2 regions of the Streptomyces sp. NPDC005262 genome follow, and region 1 is predicted to be linked to the other one. Evidence: predicted binding sites of a transcription regulator. Region 1 holds the regulator's gene; the other holds the start of a gene.
The links. The regulator HspR, encoded in region 1, represses chaperone genes until heat shock. The targets are predictions, from matches to a motif close to TTGAGNNNNNNNNNCTCAA.

Region 1 (8,950 bases):
AGCAGCCGGATGGCGATCAGCACGAGGATGCCGACCGTCGTCATCAGGCCGATGAACTCGATGTAGAGCTCGAACGGCAGCCATTCGCCGATGATCGGCAGCACCCAGTCGGCCTTGAAGAGCTGTCCGTACGCCTGGAGCAGCGTCGGCGGCAGCGTCAGGAAGCCGATGGCGACGAACCAGTGCGCGAAGCCGACGATCCCCCACCGGTTCATCCGGGTATGGCCGAGGAATTCCTTGACCAGGGTGATCGTGCGCTGCTTCGGGTTGTCGGTGCGGCTGCCTGCCGGGACCGGCTGTCCGAGTTTGACGAACCGGTAGATCTGCGCGACGGCTCGGGCGATGAGCGCAACGCCGACCACAGTCAGCACCAGCGACACGATGATCGCGGCGAGTTGCATTTGGGGGCTCCTCGGGCCTGCGAGGGTGGGATCCGGCACTTGTGGGACGTGTCGGAGTACAAGCGATTACTAAGCAGTAACTTAATCAGTCTGTGCTGACACTATCCACTTATTCCGCCGCGCTGTAGCCGCGCAGCCGGTGATCTGTGTCGCTCAGGTGTGCCTTGCCGTGGTGGGTGAGCCTGCGGACCGCGGTGCGCAGCGGAATGTGTACCGCCGCCGCCAGGATCGTCAGATCGAGCCCCAGCCAGTGGTGCTCGGCATAGTGCTGGTCGAGCAGGGCCGGTTCGTCCCACGGCATCCCCGAGCGGGAGCGGACCTGAGCCAGGCCGGTCAGGCCGGGTCTCAGCTCCTGCCGCCAGTGTTGCGCGCCGGCCCCGCCCGCGGCGCCTTCGCCGGTTCCGGTCCGCTCGTCGTCCGGGGCGAGTGGCTCCGGTCCGACGAGGGAGAGCTCTCCCCGTACGACATGGGGCAGCCGGGAGAGCAGGTCCAGGCGCAGCCGGCGGGTGCGCAGGGTGCGCAGTACGAAGGGCCGGCCGGCCAGACCGATCCGCACGGAGCGGGTCAGTACGCCGTCGGGGGGCCGCCGTGCGGCGAGCGCGACGGCCCCTGCGGCGAGCAGGGGGGCGGCCAGGACGAGCAGGACCGAGCCGAGGGCCAGATCCAGCGCGCGCTTCGCCGTGATCTGCGTCTGCATCGTGCACACCTGCCGGGTGGGACGGATCGGATGCCGCTTTTGTACATCTCGCGGCATTTTGTGACAGAACGATCCCATGCGGCGATGATGGAGCGGGGCGTGTGGGCCGTCGGGTCGGCAGGTGTCACCCTCGATCGCCGGCATCGGTCGGTGGGTGTGTGCCCGGATATGCCCCCCGCATCTCGGACAAACCCCAGGTGGCGCGTGGCGTGTGCACGATAGTTGAGTCGACCACACTCAGGTCTGTTGACTCTGGGGCGGGTGTCATGCATCCTTGAGCCAGATCCACTCAAGTAGTCAGTTGGAGGAATTGAAATGGCACGTGCGGTCGGCATCGACCTGGGCACGACTAACTCCGTCGTCAGCGTTCTCGAAGGCGGCGAGCCCACCGTCATCACCAACGCCGAAGGCGCCAGGACCACGCCGTCCGTCGTCGCCTTCGCGAAGAACGGCGAGGTGCTGGTCGGCGAGGTCGCCAAGCGCCAGGCGGTGACCAACGTCGACAGGACCATCCGGTCGGTCAAGCGCCACATGGGCACCGACTGGAAGATCGACCTCGACGGCAAGAGCTTCAACCCGCAGCAGATGAGCGCCTTCATCCTGCAGAAGCTGAAGCGCGACGCGGAGGCGTACCTGGGCGAGAAGGTCACCGACGCGGTGATCACCGTCCCGGCGTACTTCAACGACTCCGAGCGTCAGGCGACGAAGGAGGCCGGCGAGATCGCGGGCCTGAACGTCCTGCGTATCGTCAACGAGCCGACCGCCGCCGCGCTGGCGTACGGGCTCGACAAGGACGACCAGACGATCCTCGTCTTCGACCTCGGTGGCGGTACCTTCGACGTGTCGCTGCTGGAGATCGGCGACGGTGTCGTCGAGGTGAAGGCCACCAACGGTGACAACCACCTCGGTGGTGACGACTGGGACCAGCGCGTCGTCGACTACCTGGTGAAGCAGTTCGCCAACGGTCACGGTGTGGACCTGTCCAAGGACAAGATGGCTCTCCAGCGTCTCCGTGAGGCCGCGGAGAAGGCGAAGATCGAGCTGTCCTCCTCGACGGAGACCACGATCAACCTGCCCTACATCACGGCATCCGCCGAGGGCCCGCTGCACCTGGACGAGAAGCTCACGCGCGCCCAGTTCCAGCAGCTCACCGCGGACCTGCTGGACCGCTGCAAGAACCCGTTCCACAACGTCATCAAGGACGCGGGCATCCAGCTCTCCGAGATCGACCACGTCGTTCTCGTCGGTGGCTCGACCCGTATGCCGGCCGTCGCCGAGCTCGTCAAGGAGCTGACCGGTGGCCAGGAGGCCAACAAGGGCGTGAACCCGGACGAGGTCGTCGCCATCGGCGCCTCGCTCCAGGCCGGTGTCCTCAAGGGTGAGGTCAAGGACGTCCTGCTCCTCGACGTCACGCCGCTGTCCCTCGGTATCGAGACCAAGGGCGGCATCATGACGAAGCTCATCGAGCGCAACACCACGATCCCGACCAAGCGGTCCGAGATCTTCACGACGGCCGAGGACAACCAGCCGTCGGTGCAGATCCAGGTCTACCAGGGCGAGCGCGAGATCGCGGCGTACAACAAGAAGCTCGGCATGTTCGAGCTGACCGGTCTGCCGCCGGCCCCGCGTGGTGTCCCGCAGATCGAGGTCGCGTTCGACATCGACGCCAACGGCATCATGCACGTCGCTGCCAAGGACCTCGGCACCGGCAAGGAGCAGAAGATGACCGTCACCGGTGGCTCCTCGCTGCCGAAGGACGAGGTCAACCGGATGCGTGAGGAGGCCGAGCAGTACGCGGAGGAGGACCACCGCCGTCGCGAGGCCGCCGAGTCCCGCAACCAGGGTGAGCAGCTCGTCTACCAGACGGAGAAGTTCCTCAAGGACAACGAGGACAAGGTCCCCGGTGACGTGAAGACAGAGGTGGAGGCCGCGCTCACCGAGCTGAAGGAGAAGCTCAAGGGCGAGGACACCGCCGAGATCCGTACCGCCACCGAGAAGGTCGCGGCCGTCTCGCAGAAGCTGGGCCAGGCGATGTACGCCAACGCACAGGCCGAGGGCGGCCCGCAGGGTGACCCGCAGCCCGGCCAGGCGCACGCCGACGGCGCGGACGACGTCGTCGACGCCGAGATCGTGGACGACGAGCGGGACGCCAAGGGCGGTGCGGTGTGACCGAGGAGACTCCGGGCTTCGAGGAGAAGCCTGACGTCCCCTCCGGCGCCACCCCTGACGGAGCTGAGCCGAAGGACGCCGCCCCCTCTTCGGAGGAGGGGGCGTCCCCGGCCGGGGACTCAGTACAGACAGTCGGCCTCACCGCCCAGCTGGACCAGGTCCGCACCGCGCTCTCCGAGCGCACGGGCGACCTCCAGCGGCTCCAGGCCGAGTACCAGAACTACCGCCGCCGCGTCGAGCGGGACCGGGTCACGGTCAAGGAGATCGCTGTCGCGGGTCTCCTGTCCGAGCTCCTGCCCGTGCTCGACGACGTCGGTCGCGCCAGGGAACACGGCGAGCTCGTGGGCGGGTTCAAGTCGGTGGCCGAATCGCTCGAGACGGTCGTCGCCAAGCTGGGCCTGCAGCAGTTCGGCAAGGAGGGCGAGCCCTTCGACCCGACGATCCACGAGGCGCTGATGCACTCGTACGCGCCGGACGTAACCGAGACGACCTGCGTGGCGATCCTCCAGCCGGGGTATCGCATCGGCGAGCGCACCATCCGCCCCGCGCGGGTGGCGGTGGCCGAACCCCAGCCGGGGGCGGCCCCTGCCGCGGCGAAAGAAGAGAAGACAGACGACGAGGAGAGCGGTGGCACCGAGGAGGTCTGACATTTCGTCCGACCACCGAGGGGCCCACCGTCTGCCCCGGCGACCGGCCCTCGGGCCGGTCGCCCGGCCGATCGTCCGGAAGGAGGGACGTCGATGAGCACGAAGGACTTCGTCGAGAAGGACTACTACAAGGTCCTCGGCGTCCCCAAGGACGCCACCGACGCCGAGATCAAGAAGGCGTACCGCAAGCTCGCCCGCGAGTTCCACCCGGACGCCAACAAGGGCGACGACAAGGCGGAGGAGCGCTTCAAGGAGATCTCCGAGGCCAATGACATCCTCGGCGACTCCAAGAAGCGCAAGGAGTACGACGAGGCGCGCGCCCTCTTCGGGAACGGCGGCTTCCGGGCCGGTCCCGGTGGTGCGGGAGGCAACTTCAACTTCGACCTGGGCGACCTCTTCGGAGGCACCCAGGGCGGCGGAGCCGGCGGCCCCGGTGGTTTCGGTGGCGGCGGCGGTCTCGGCGATGTCTTCGGCGGCCTGTTCAACCGGGGCGGCGGCGCGGGGACACGCGTGCAGCCGCGCCGGGGCCAGGACATCGAGTCCGAGGTGACGCTCAGCTTCACCGAGGCGGTCGACGGGGCCACGGTCCCGCTGCGGATGTCCAGCCAGGCGCCCTGCAAGGCGTGTTCGGGCACCGGCGACAAGAACGGCACCCCGAGGGTCTGCCCGACCTGTGTCGGCACCGGCCAGGTGTCGCGTGGCAGCGGCGGCGGGTTCTCGCTCACCGATCCCTGCGTGGACTGCAAGGGCCGGGGCCTCATCGCCCAGGACCCGTGCGACGTCTGCAAGGGCAGCGGGCGGGCGCGTTCGTCGCGCACCATGCAGGTCAGGATTCCGGCGGGCGTCTCCGACGGCCAGCGGATCCGGCTGCGTGGCAAGGGCGCCCCGGGCGAGCGCGGCGGTCCGGCCGGCGATCTGTACGTCGTCGTCCATGTCGACGCCCACCCGGTCTTCGGCCGCAGGGACGACAACCTCACGGTCACCGTGCCCGTCACCTTCGTGGAGGCGGCACTCGGCGGTGAGGTGAAGGTCCCCACGCTCGGCGGACCTCCGGTCACCCTGAAACTGCCGGCCGGTACCCCCAACGGGCGTACGATGCGCGCCCGGGGCAAGGGTGCGGTGCGCAAGGACGGCACCCGGGGCGACCTGTTGGTCACCGTCGAGGTGGCCGTGCCGAAGGAACTCGGTCCCGAGGCGCAGGACGCGCTGGAGGCCTACCGGAAGGCGACCGCGGGGGAGGACCCGCGGGCGGAGCTGTTCCAGGCCGCGAAGGGAGCATGATGTGGACGGCCGACGACGTAATCCGTACCAACTGACCGACGACTCACCGGTGTACGTGATCTCGATCGCGGCCCAGCTCTCGGGCCTGCATCCGCAGACACTGCGCCAGTACGACCGCCTCGGTCTGGTCTCCCCGGACCGCACGGCCGGCCGCGGCCGGCGCTACTCGGCCCGCGACATCGAGCTGCTGCGCACCGTGCAGCAACTGTCGCAGGACGAGGGCATCAACCTGGCGGGCATCAAGCGCATCATCGAGCTGGAGAACCAGGTCGCAGCGCTCCAGCAGCGCGTCGCCGAACTCTCCGCGGCGGTGGACGGCGCGGCGGCGGCGATGCAGCAGCGCGAGGCGCAGGTGCACGCGTCGTACCGGCGTGATCTGGTGCCGTATCAGGATGTGCAGCAGACGAGTGCGTTGGTCGTCTGGCGGCCGAAGAGGCCGAAGGAATAAGCGCGGTTACGGCGCACGTACGACGGCCGAGGCCCGTCACCCGGAAGCGGGTGGCGGGCCTTCCGCGTCGGTGCGGGCGGCGGCGGCGCCGTCCGGCTCGGCGATGCCCGACTGGACGATGAGCGCGCCCAGTTGGGTCCGGCTGGAGGCGTCGAGTGCCTGCATGAGTTTGGCGATGTGGGACCGGCAGGTGCGGACGCTGATGCCCAGCTTGCGGGCCACCGCGTCGTCGACGTGGCCTTCGACCAGGAGGCGCGCGATGCTGCGTTGTACGGCGGTGACGGGGGTGCCGGGGGACGATGTGGGCAGGGGCTCGGTGAGCGGCGTCGCCTGCTCCCAGAGGACTTCGTACACCTGCACGAGGAAACGGATCAGGGCGGGGTGGCGGATCTCCAGGGCGATGTCCCGCTCGGCGTTGGCAGGGATGAAGGCCACGGCGCGGTCGAAGATGATGAGCCGCTCGATGGTCTGTTCCGCCGTACGCACTTGCACGCGGTCGGGAGGCAGTACCTCCAGATAATCCCTGAGGAACGTGCTGTAGCGCGCGGGATGCTGGTAGATGTGGCGGAGCCGAGCTCCCCGGTTGACGGCTGTCAGACCATTGCTGCGGGCTCGGTGCATGAGGTGTTGCTGCCGTACGCCGCCCGGCTGTGCGGTCAGCGCCTCCTCCCGTACGGATGCCGATGCATGCTCCAGGGCGGCATTGATCACCGGCTTGCCTTCGAGCACTGTGATCCCGAGGTTGGGGTCCTCGCTGGCAAGAGCCATCAGAGGCGCCAGGGATGCGGCCAGGGCGGTGGTGATCTGTATCCGGTCGAGAATCTCCCGGGTGACGGGCTGCAACAGGTGCGCCATGGCGGCCGATGGCGGTACGGGACGCATCCAAGCGGCGTCGTGCGGATCGTGGTGGAGCAGGGCCATCTCGATGAGGCATGGAGCCGGGGCGACCTCGATCCGGGCAATGCGCCCGTTGCGCAGGGCTTCGGAGTAGAGGCGGATCGCCGGTTCGCAGAGTTCGGCGGCTCCGTGCGGGTGGCCTGTTTTGCCCTCCAACGTGCCCATCGGGGACCCCCCCACTGTGTGCAGTGCAACAAGATGACGGTGGCGAAAAGACTAGCCCTCGGGAGAGTGTGGTGACGTCCCGGGAACGGAGAACTCCCTTGGTGCACCGAGGGCGTGACCATGCTCCCCCTGTCGTGTGGCCACGCAGTCGGCCGACGGCTGGGGCGGTGTGGCTGCGAACGGTCAGGAACCCTGTTCCAGGATTCCTGACCGCGCTATCAGATAGCCGAGTTGGGCTCGACTGCTGCTGCCGAGAGTGGAGGACAGCTTGGCGACATGCGCACGGCAGGTGCGGACGTTCATGCCGAGGCGGCGGGCTATCGCCTCGTCGACGTACCCCTCGACCAGCAGGGTTGCAATGGCGCGCTGGACGCCCGTGATGCCGTCGGGGGCCGGGTTGTACGGGGCTGCTTCGTTCAACGGGAGGGCCCGGCGCCAGAGTTGTTCGAAGACCTTCGTCAGGTACGCGACCAGACCGGGATGCCGTAGCTCGAGTGCGATACGGCGGTCGTCCCTGGCCGGGATGAAGGCGACGGTCTCGTCGCAGATGATCAGACGCTCGATGAGTTCTTCGAGTGTGCGTATCTGCAGTTTGGCGCCGGCCATCAGTTCCACGTAGGCGAACGTGCGCTGGCTGTGCCGGACCGTGTGCTGGTAGAGGGTGCGGACACTGATGCCACGGTCTATCAGGGGTTTGCTGCGGGTCAGGGCTTCGCTGAGGACATCCTCGCTGCGTCCGCCGCCGGGCTGGATGGTCAGTACCTCCGTGCGGCTCTCGGCGATGGCCAGATCGAGTGCTCCGTTGATCCGGTCGATGCCTTCCAGCACAGTGATCGCGTGCGTGGGTGCCGGACTCTGGGCGCTGATGGCCATGAAGGGCTCGAAGGCCTCGGTCAGTTCCACGGACGTCCGTCTGCGGTCCTGGATCTCACGTTCCAGCGGATGGAGCCGCTGAGCCAGGGCGGCGGAGGGCGGAACCGGGCGGAGCCACGATGCGTCGTCCGGATCGGGCAGCAGCAGCCCGAGTTCGATGAGGCAGGGTGCGGGTTCCACCTCGGCGCGGGCGATGCGTCCGACACTCAAGGCGCTGGCGTACAGCCGAGCCCCCTCGGTGCACAGGTCCGTGACCGGGTGAGTATGTGTCGGTTTCGTGTTGGTTGTAGGCAAATCTCCACCCCCCAGGGTCCTGTACGTGCAGGAACATGATGCATCGCTCCTGTGGCATTGACGTGCCTGAATGAGCCATCGTCTTGTCAGGCGGGGGAGAGGAAACCATCAAGTGAGGACGAAGCCGACTATGTACAAGCGAATGCTTCGCTCAGTGCTTGCCACTGCTTTTGCCGCTGCTGCGCTGCTGCTCGCAGCGAACATGTCCACCGCGGACGTCGGCTGGGACAGCGTGCAGTCCGGTTCCGCCATCGGTGTCCAGGGTTCCGATGTCGGCTGGGACAGCATCCCGGCGGATCTGGCGGGCGCATGACCATCCCGCCGGACGACCGGGTTTTCCGGCGGGAGATGGCCTCTGCCTACCGCTCAGGGTGGCACTTCATCGATCTGCTCACGGCACTCCCCCGCCATGGCGATTCGTTGATGGTCACCCTGCTCGGGGAGCCGATCGTCGTCGTCCTGGAGGACGACGAAGAGGTCCGCGCCTACCGGTGCCTTCGTCGACCCCGCGGGGCGCCGCAGCCCGTTCGTTGTGCCATCCGGTACGGAATGATCTTCGTCAACCTCGATCAGCGTGACCACCAGCTGATCGAACCCGAAACCATCACCGCCACCCCCCGCAGTGCCTGAGCGATCCCCCGTCGTTCCATGTCGCTCAGACACTTCCCCCACACAGCGGCGCCATCGTGACCTGAACACGGTGGCGCCGCTGTGCTGTCCGGGTGCGGGTGGGCGGGAGCTGCCGGCGGTCAGGCCGTGCGGACCGGTGCGCCCCGTCCGAGGGCCCGGTCGAGGGTGATCTCGATGACGACCCGGTCCGGGTTGGGTGCCGGGGTGCGCTCGTAGCGTTCCGCGTAGCGGCGTACGGCGTCGTCGACCACGTCCTGTTCCGTGCGGATCGTGGCCCGGCCCTCCAGCGTCGCCCAGCGGCCCCGGTCGACCTGGCAGACCGCCACCCGTGCCCCGTCCGGGCCGGCGGCCAGGACGTGGGCGACCTTTCTGCTGCTCTTGTTGGTGATGATGCGCGCGAGCCCGGCCTCGGGGTCGTACGTCACGCCGACCGGCACCACATGAGGGG
Region 2 (8,950 bases), on a different contig from region 1:
ACAGGAACGTGGCCTCACCATGAGACTGACTGGGTACCCGCAGGTCACAGCCTCGTCTGGTGCTGCGAACGTTGAGATCCCACAGGCCGGGAAGCGGACCGGAGCGCCGGGGAAGGGGACCGGCCCACGCAGGGCCGGGGCGCTACCGGGCCACCGCCCGTAATCCGATCCTTACGCGAGCCGGCCGTGATCGCATACGCAGACGGGAAAAGGTGTCCCGCCATGGTGCCGTCGCCATCGGGATCGCGCGACAACGTCCCCGGAGACGATCCGAGCATGGGTCATCCCCTGCTCGGACGGAGTTCAGAGCTCGGCGTCCCCTGGAGAGCCTCCGCCCGACGGGAAGCGGAAGCGGGGAACCCGGTGCATCCGCACCGCTCGGGACGGGTCCACCGCACGGCAGGGCGCCCCAGGCTTCCTTGCGGACACTGGTTGACGGTTCAGCCTGTGGTCGTGCGGCCGCTCAGCAGGTCGCGCACCCGGTCCACCAGTCCGACGCCGGGCGCGAGCAGCTTGTTGGCGGGCGGGGTGTCCGGGAGGGAGGGGTGCGGTCGGGTGGGGGCCACCTCCTTGGCGCGGCGCACCAGCCGCCCCAGCTCGCCCAGCTTGTCGGATGAAGACGACTCCGCGAGTGTCGGGAACAGCTCGTGCTCCTCCTCACGGACGTGGGAGGCGACCTCGAACTTCAGTTTCGCAACGATGTCGTTGAACTGCGGATCGTCGGCGTGCAGGTCTTCGAGGTCCTTGAGCATCTGCTCGACCTTGGCGTGATCGGCAAGTTCCTTGTCCGCCAGCGCATCACCGTGCGGTACGTACTTGCGTACCGTCGGATACAGGTACATCTCCTCGGCGACGGAGTGCCGCACCAGTTCCGCGGTCAGCAGGTCGGCCAGCTCACGTCGCCGCGGATGGTCGACCGGCTGCGCCTCGATCCGCGCGAACAACTCCTCCAGCTCACGATGATCGGCCGTGAGCTCCACGATCACATTCCCGCCGTGTCCCATGAAAGTCCCTTCCTCGGGTTCGTCGCCCTCCGCAGATCGGAGCCGCAGTCACCCGGACAACCGGTCAAGGAAACAAAACCTGTGCTCTGCCCGCGAAGACGGACACGGCACTCACCACCCCGGCGCAGCCACGCCCCGGGCACACACCCCTTCCCGCTCATGGCGCGCCCAAGCCGCTGTCGCAGGGCTTCGGCCCCTCGCCGTTCGCCCCACGCCGGGTTGCTGAGAATGCCTCCCTACGCTCGAGGCCACGCCGGGCGGGCCGGCGTCTCGGCAGGGTGTCCCGGCCGCCGCAGAACGGACGGCGAGTCCTCACTCCGCGCGCCGCTCCGAGGCCGGCGGTGGAGCCTTCCGCTTCTTCCGGCCGCGGTGGCTCGTGTCGCACCAAGGGAAGATGAGGCTCCGTCGGCAGGTGCACAGGGCGACGACAGGCCGGTCCGAGCGAGCAATGCTGCCGTCCTCCTGGACAACTTCGACGGGCCCTTCCACGAGCATGGGTCCGCCCGGCTCCTGCATGACGCGTCGTGCGGCTGCCCGAGGCGCGGTCCCTGGTTCATCGCGGCCGTACGGCACGGATCACCACCAGTTCCTCCTTCTCCTGGCCGTGCTCGATCAGGCCCTGGGCCTCCAGCCAGTCGGCGCGTTCACGCAGCACAGGGCCGAAGGGAACGAACCGGCGGTCGGTCACGGTGACGTCCAGTTCGGCTTCGGTCAGCCGCGCCACGGTCATCGCCGGGTTGCTCATCACGGAGTGGACAGCCAGCAGCACACCCCTTGGGCGCAGCAGAGCGGGAACCTTGGCACAGAGCCGGTCGATGACAGCCCGGCCGTCGATCCCCGCCTCCCAGGCCCGAGCAGCACCGCGGCGTGTCATGCGGGCGTCAGCGGACGGTACGTACGGTGGGTTCGCCAGCACCACGTCGAATCTCAGGCCGGTCACAGGTTCCGTCAGGTCGCCACGGCTGACCCGGATCACCCGCGCGTGCCCGGACAGCAGTGCGTTGAGCCGTGTGGTGAGCACCGCCGCCGCCGACGCGTCGATGGCCACAACGCGGGCAGCGCCGTGGCGGGCTGCGGCGATGGCCACCGCGCCGGTACCGGTACCCACGTCGAGCACATCGGCCCGGGGTGACAGATGCTCGCGCCGCAGAGCGGATATCAGCATGGCTGTGTCTTCCTGCGGCGCGTAGACACCTGGAGGCTTGAGGAGTATCACTGTCGCGTCCGACTCTCAGCGCTCATGGAGAGCGGGAATCCGTCCACCCCGCCATGGCCGTCCTGTGCACAACACGAACGCTCAGGAACAGCCATGGCGGGCGCTGGACGACGGGCCGGGCGCGATGACTCCACCTCTGGAGAGGCGTGCATGACGGATGATCAGCCTCCGAACCGGTGTTGCGAGCAACTCGACTCGACGTTCGCTGAACGCCGGTGAAGTGTCAGTAGCACCGAAATCTGAAGCCCCGGCGCACGAGCGTGAAGCACGAATGCCGTCCCCCGGCTGCGCGGTCCTTCCTGCGTCCGGGCAACTAGCGTCCGGACTTCTTCAACCGCTCAGCCGCCTTTGCGGCGGTCTCCTGGGCCTTGCCCGTCAATTGCTCGCTGCGGCCCTCCGACTGCATGCCCTTGTCGCCCATGGCATCGCCAGCGGTTTCCTTCAGCTTGCCCTTGACCTGCTTGGCCTTCGCCTTTGCCTTGCTCATAACGATGCTGTCCTTCTCTGTGAGGGGGACTGACGTACCCACCCTGCGCCGATCACTCCGAGGCCGCAATCGGTGAGGCGCCCCGCTCACGAGCAGTCCGGCGAGGAAGGTTCGTGGGGACGCACGCCGGCGGCCGGCCGCGCACCTGGTCGGCGCAGTAGGCCTGAACACGCTGGATGACGTGGCCGCCCTGCGTGTCGGACACGGTGAAGAGGGCGCCGTCGGAGTTACGGATGATGAAGGCGCCCTTGAGGCACAGAACAAGGCACCTGTCCTGCTGCCGGTTCCCCCGTCCGGGTGGTTGGCTCCATGGGCACAGAGTCTGCCGGGCTTCTCGTCCCGGAGGGGCGAAGGAGTCGGCCAGGGCGGCTCCGATCAGCGACGTCAAGTCATCGGCGCTCACGTTCCCAGACGATCCCGCGGGACCAGCGGCAGCAGATCCCGCATCGCCCGCTCAGGGTCGGGGACGGAGATCGCCAGCCTGTCGAACGGTGCACCCCGGCGCAGTTCCACACACAGCACCGGCCCCCCGGCCCGTACGAACGCGAAGTCCTGTCCCTCCTGAAGTGGGCGGATGCCCGCGCACAGCCGTCCAGGAATCCAGGTGCCCCGGCCGCGCCCACCGCGAAGAGCCCGCCACCAGTCGGGCTCGATATACAGACGGCGAAGTGCCGATCCCGGCACCCGCACCTCGCTGTGGCGTGTCGCGACCTTCTCCCACCACGACAGGCGAACAACGATTTCGGTGCCGTCCACTTCCACCCGCGCCATGGCCTCTCCTCATTGCCGTCTTACGAGGACGGCAGGACCCGCACCACCACACACATGTCCGACGGCTCCTGTCCCGTCGTCCACAGGGCCGGCCGGGCGACCGACGCCGGTCACGGCCGTACGGCCCGGTGCGCGATCGAGCTGACCTCGACCGTCACACACCTGGAGATCTGTACGGGAGCGTCCTGGCGATGAGGCATCGGGAGACCTCTCCGCCGCGCACACGTCCCCGGATGGTCCTCCCGGATGACCGGGGCCAACCGTGCCGGGTGCGCATCCTTTTTAGCCCGGTGGTGACTTCGGTCCCAGTGATTGATCACATCGTCGGCGAGGCGGCGTACTCATCGCGCTCTGCCGGTACTCGCACCGGTCGCCCGCGGGATGCCCGGTGACGTGGAACTGGTGGCCCTTGCCCGGTGTGATGTCGGCCCTGGCGATCTGGGCTTCTGCTCTGTCTTCCGGGGGCGGTTTCGCCGACGTTGCAGCTGCCGGAACGGGTCGGTGCTCATCAGGGCCCGCAGGGTCGAAGCGCCGGCGAGCAGGCCGGTGACATGGCTAACGGGGACAATGGCCCCAGGGAGTGGCAGCAAGTGGCCGCCCGGCCCTCCGAACCGGTTCGCCCCCGATTGCTGGGCCGCCGACGTCGGGGGTCCCCCTCCCGGTGTGCGATCGACCTCAGCGACGCCGCCCGCCTCGTCGAGCCGCTCGCTCACGCGCTCCCCTACCTGGAGGATCGCCGCGATCTTGCCGACCGCGTGGACCTCCTCGTCCAGCAGATCGAGAGGTTCCGCAGGTACGACAACGGGCGTCGTCGCGGTGTGAGCGCGACCCCCGAGCAGGCCCGCCCGGGTCTCTCTACTCCGCGGCGGGCCAGAGAGGCGGACCATACTTGACCCAGTTGCACTCAGGTTTTATCAATGGAAGAGCATCAAGCATTGCCGGGAAAGGGAGGCAGTGATGGCACGGGCTGTGGGCGTTGACCTGGGAACGACGAACTCCGTGGTGTCTGTGCTCGAGGCCGGCGAGCCGACGGTCATTGCGAATACCGAAGGCGCGCGGACCACTCCGTCGGTGGTGGCGTTCGCCAAGACGGGTGAGGTGCTCGTCGGCGAGATCGCCAAGCGGCAGGCAGTGACGAATGTCGAGCGCACCGCGCGGTCGGTCAAGCGGCACATGGGAGAGGCGCAGTGGCGTTTCCCCGAGTCCGGTGACATCGACGGCAAGCGGTACACCGCGCAGGAGATCTCCGCGCGCGTGCTGCAGAAACTGAAGCGGGACGCCGAAGCACATCTCGGGGAGGACGTCACCGACGCGGTGATCACCGTCCCGGCGTACTTCAACGACTCCCAGCGCACCGCGACCAAGGAGGCGGGCCACATCGCGGGCCTGAACGTGCTGCGGATCATCAACGAGCCGACGTCCGCGGCCCTGGCCTACGGCCTGGACAAGGAGAACGACCAGACGATCCTCGTGTTCGACCTCGGTGGCGGCACCTTCGACGTATCCCTGCTGGACATCGGCGAGGGCCTCGTGGAGGTGAAGGCGACCAACGGCGACACACACCTCGGCGGTGACGACTGGGACCAGCAGATCGTCGACCACCTGGTGAAGCAGTTCAAGAACGGCTACGGCGTCGACCTGTCCAAGGACAAGATGGCGCTGCAGCGTCTGCGCGAGGCTGCGGAGAAGGCGAAGATCGAACTGTCGTCCGCGACCGAGACGACGATCAACCTGCCCTACATCTCGGCGTCGGCCGAGGGCCCGCTGCACCTGGACGAGAAGCTGACGCGTGCGCAGTTCGAGCAGCTCACCGCGGACCTGCTGGAGCGCTGCAAGGGTCCGTTCCACAACGCCGTCAAGGACGCCGGGATCAAGGTGTCGGACATCGACCATGTGATCCTGGTGGGCGGGTCGACGCGGATGCCGGCAGTGACCGAACTGGTGAAGGAGCTGACCTCCAAGGATCCGCACAAGGGCGTGAACCCCGACGAGGTCGTCGCCATCGGCGCCTCGCTCCAGGCCGGTGTCCTCAAGGGTGAGGTCAAGGACGTCCTGCTCCTCGACGTCACACCGCTGTCCCTCGGTATCGAGACCAAGGGCGGCATCATGACGAAGCTCATCGAGCGCAACACCACGATCCCGACCAAGCGGTCCGAGATCTTCACGACGGCCGACGACAACCAGCCGTCGGTGCAGATCCAGGTCTACCAGGGCGAGCGCGAGATCGCGGCGTACAACAAGAAGCTGGGCGTTTTCGAGCTGACCGGTCTGCCACCGGCCCCGCGTGGTGTCCCGCAGATCGAGGTCACCTTCGACATCGACGCCAACGGCATCATGCACGTCGCTGCCAAGGACCTCGGCACCGGCAAGGAGCAGAAGATGACCGTCACCGGTGGTTCTTCTCTGCCCAGGGACGACATCGACCGCATGGTGCAGGAGGCCGAGCAGTACGCGGAGGAGGACCACCGCCGTCGCGAGGCGGCCGAGACCCGCAACCAGGCGGAATCCCTGGTCTACCAGACCGAGAAGCTGCTGCAGGACAACGCGGACAAGATCCCAGGGGACGTGAAGACGGAGGTGGAGGCCGCGCTCACCGAGCTGAAGGAGAAACTCAAGGGCGAGGACACCACCGAGATCCGTGCCGCCACCGAGAAGGCGAGTGCGGCCGCACAGCGGATCGGCACCGCCCTCTACGCGCAGACGCAGGCCCGAGCCGGTGAGGGCGGCGCGGCCGACAGCAGCACGGCTGGGGACACGGGCTCCGGCGACGAGGACGTCGTCGATGCGGAGATCGTCGACGACGAGCAGAAGGGAGGAGCCGGATGAGCAAGGACCCGCACCTCAGGCATCAGAGCGAGCGGTCACCTGTCGTGATGCGCGACGTGCGCAGGAACGACCCGGTCATCCTGCAGCCCCGGCGGCGGCAGGATGTGTCCGGTCCGGACGGCGTCGGTCAGGGACGCCCGGACTCCGATCGGGCGGACGCCGCACCGCTGCGTGAGCAGATCGCGGAGCTGACCGAGGATCTGCAGCGGGTGAAGGCCGAGTACGACAACTACCGCAAGAGGGTGCGCCGCGACCGGCTGGCCGTAAGGGAGATCGCGGTGGTCAATGTACTCACCGGCCTGCTTCCGGTCCTGGATGTCGTGGAGGCGGCTCGACGGCACGGCGACTGCGACGGCGCTGCGGCGGTCCTCTTCGACGTACTCGAGGAGCGGCTGGCGGCTCTGGGGCTGCGCACTGTCGGTGCCGCGGGTGAACCCTTCGACCCGAACACACATGAGGCGATCGAGTACCGCGCCTCCGGGACGGGCCGTGAAGCCGTGTGCACCGAGGTGCTGCGCCACGGCTACCGGGTCGGCGACCGCCTCCTGCGCCCGGCCCAGGTGGCGGTGGCAGGACCCGCTCCTGCCGCATAGCCCCGTGTGAGGCAATCCCCGAGGCTGAGTCGGGGATTGCCTCACACGGGAGCGAGACGGAGTGGAAGTCCGGGGTCCATGTCGGCGGCAGCCGACGGGAAACACGAGGTGGCCGTTTCCCTGTCTTCGGGTGTGGTGTCACCCTTCCCGGCGGAAGTCCAGCATGTGGAAGACCTTGTCGTAGCGGCGTTCACCGACGGCGACGAAGTCGGGCAGACGGCCGTACTCGGTGAAGCCCAGCGCCCGGTAGAGGGCCAGGGCTTCGCCGTTGTCGCCACGGGCGTCCAGGGTGAGGACCTCCACACCCGCCCGCCGGGCGTCGGCGATCAAAGCAGTGGCCAGCGCCCGACCGACGCCACGACCCTGGACAGCAGCATCCACCGCGATCTTCTCCAGATCGGCGTGCGGTCGATGAGTCGGTCGCACGTAGCGCAGCCAGTACCCCAACCCGACAAGCCGACGTTCGATGTATGCGGCACGCAGGGCCCCGTCGCCGGCCTGCACGGCAGTGACGACGTGTCCGAGGAGTTCCGCCACCTCATCGCGCGAGGGGGGCGTGACCCAACCCAGCGCTGCGCCTCCACGGACCAGGTCCGCCAGGATCCGGTGGGCCGACTCCACCAACCGGGCGCCCAGTTCGGGATCGGACGTCAGCTCAGCCGCGTCGAGGATGACAGGTTCAGCAGTCCCGCTGCTGGTCATGGCCGTAATCATGAGCGGCAGTCTAAGAGCTGTCCCGTAATCCCTGGCGGGCGCACGACGACAGCCACGGCACCTCCGCGCCGGGGTCAGCGGTCGGCGATGTCCTCGCGGAGGCCGTCGGAGAACTCCCACCACGACAGCGGAAGCCAGTCGCCGTTGACGAAGGCATCCACAGTCGCGCCGCGACCGCGGACAGTCACCGTCGTTCCGGGCGGGTACGTGGTACCGGACAGGCCAGGTACTGGGACGAGCAGAGTCCCGAGCCGTTGTGCTGCCACTCCTCGCCCTCCTTTTCCGTATCTCGGTGCGACACCTGGGTGGGCATTTCTCCCGAGATTACCGGGTTGTCTGTTGGCGCAGGCCGGAGAATCATGAGAGATGGGTCACGTGGAAACGCGTGGGGCTGGGGCGGGGAGCGTGCGTGCATCGCCGAGCGGAGGTGGCAGGCGTGAAAGCCGTCGTGTACAAGGGACCGTTCACCGTGGCGGTCGAAGACGTTGAAAAGCCCAGGATTCAGCACCCGAACGATGTGATCGTACGGATCACCTCCACCGCGATCTGCGGCTCTGACCTGCACATGTACGAGGGTCGTACCGCAGCTGAGCCCGGCATCGTCTTCGGCCACGAGAACATGGGAATCATCGAGGACATCGGCCAGGGAATCACCTCGCTCAAAGAGGGCGACCGCGTGGTCATGCCCTTCAATGTCGCCTGCGGATTCTGCATCAATTGCGTGGAGGGACTCACCGGATTCTGTCAGACCGTCAATCCCGGCTTCGCGGGCGGCGCTTACGGCTATGTCGCCATGGGGCCCTGGCCGGGCGGCCAGGCCGAATACCTGCGCGTTCCCTACGCCGACTTCAACTGTCTGAAGCTGCCCCCGGGAAATGAGCTGGAGACCGACTTCATTCTGCTTGCCGACATCTTCCCCACCGGCTACCACGGCTGTGAACTCGCCGATGTCCGCCCGGGCGAAAGTGTCGCCGTGTACGGCGGCGGGCCGGTCGGGCTCATGGCCGCGTACTCGGCCCTGCTGCGCGGCGCGAAGAAGGTGTTCGTCGTGGACCGGGTTCCCGAACGGCTGGAGAAGGCCCGGGAGATAGGTGCGGTTCCGATCAACTTCGCCGAGGGCGATCCCGTGGAGCAGATCAGGGAGCAGACCGAGGGCGTCGGCACGGACAAGGGAGTGGACGCCGTCGGCTACCAGGCCACGGCTCAGGGCACGGACCGCGAGGAACCGGCGACGGTTCTGAACTCACTCGTCAGCACGGTCCGGGCCACCGGAGCGCTCGGCGTGCCCGGACTCTACGTCCCGGCCGACCCCGGAGGCCCCAACGAGCAGGCCAAGCAC

Region 2: the regulator HspR is predicted to act here: its motif matches at 4,368-4,386, upstream of dnaK (molecular chaperone DnaK).

What each region holds. Positions count from the first base shown of each region.
Region 1 is NZ_JBIAKK010000014.1:155,578-164,527, reverse strand. It holds gene ACFYP5_RS29080 ((Fe-S)-binding protein) at 1-401, opposite strand, end outside; gene ACFYP5_RS29075 (sugar transferase) at 511-1,098, opposite strand; gene dnaK (molecular chaperone DnaK) at 1,414-3,267, shown strand; gene grpE (nucleotide exchange factor GrpE) at 3,264-3,914, shown strand; gene dnaJ (molecular chaperone DnaJ) at 4,008-5,195, shown strand; gene ACFYP5_RS29055 (heat shock protein transcriptional repressor HspR) at 5,197-5,643, shown strand; gene ACFYP5_RS29050 (LuxR C-terminal-related transcriptional regulator) at 5,680-6,705, opposite strand; gene ACFYP5_RS29045 (helix-turn-helix transcriptional regulator) at 6,889-7,872, opposite strand; gene ACFYP5_RS29040 (hypothetical protein) at 8,027-8,185, shown strand; gene ACFYP5_RS29035 (hypothetical protein) at 8,182-8,502, shown strand; gene ACFYP5_RS29030 (pyridoxamine 5'-phosphate oxidase family protein) at 8,622-8,950, opposite strand, start outside.
Region 2 is NZ_JBIAKK010000008.1:229,973-238,922, reverse strand. It holds gene ACFYP5_RS21800 (hemerythrin domain-containing protein) at 441-1,004, opposite strand; gene ACFYP5_RS21795 (CDGSH iron-sulfur domain-containing protein) at 1,317-1,499, opposite strand; gene ACFYP5_RS21790 (HemK2/MTQ2 family protein methyltransferase) at 1,558-2,220, opposite strand; gene ACFYP5_RS21785 (CsbD family protein) at 2,534-2,707, opposite strand; gene ACFYP5_RS21780 (hypothetical protein) at 3,107-3,478, opposite strand; gene dnaK (molecular chaperone DnaK) at 4,436-6,304, shown strand; gene grpE (nucleotide exchange factor GrpE) at 6,301-6,897, shown strand; gene ACFYP5_RS21765 (GNAT family N-acetyltransferase) at 7,036-7,599, opposite strand; gene ACFYP5_RS21760 (hypothetical protein) at 7,686-7,877, opposite strand; gene ACFYP5_RS21755 (glutathione-independent formaldehyde dehydrogenase) at 8,048-8,950, shown strand, end outside.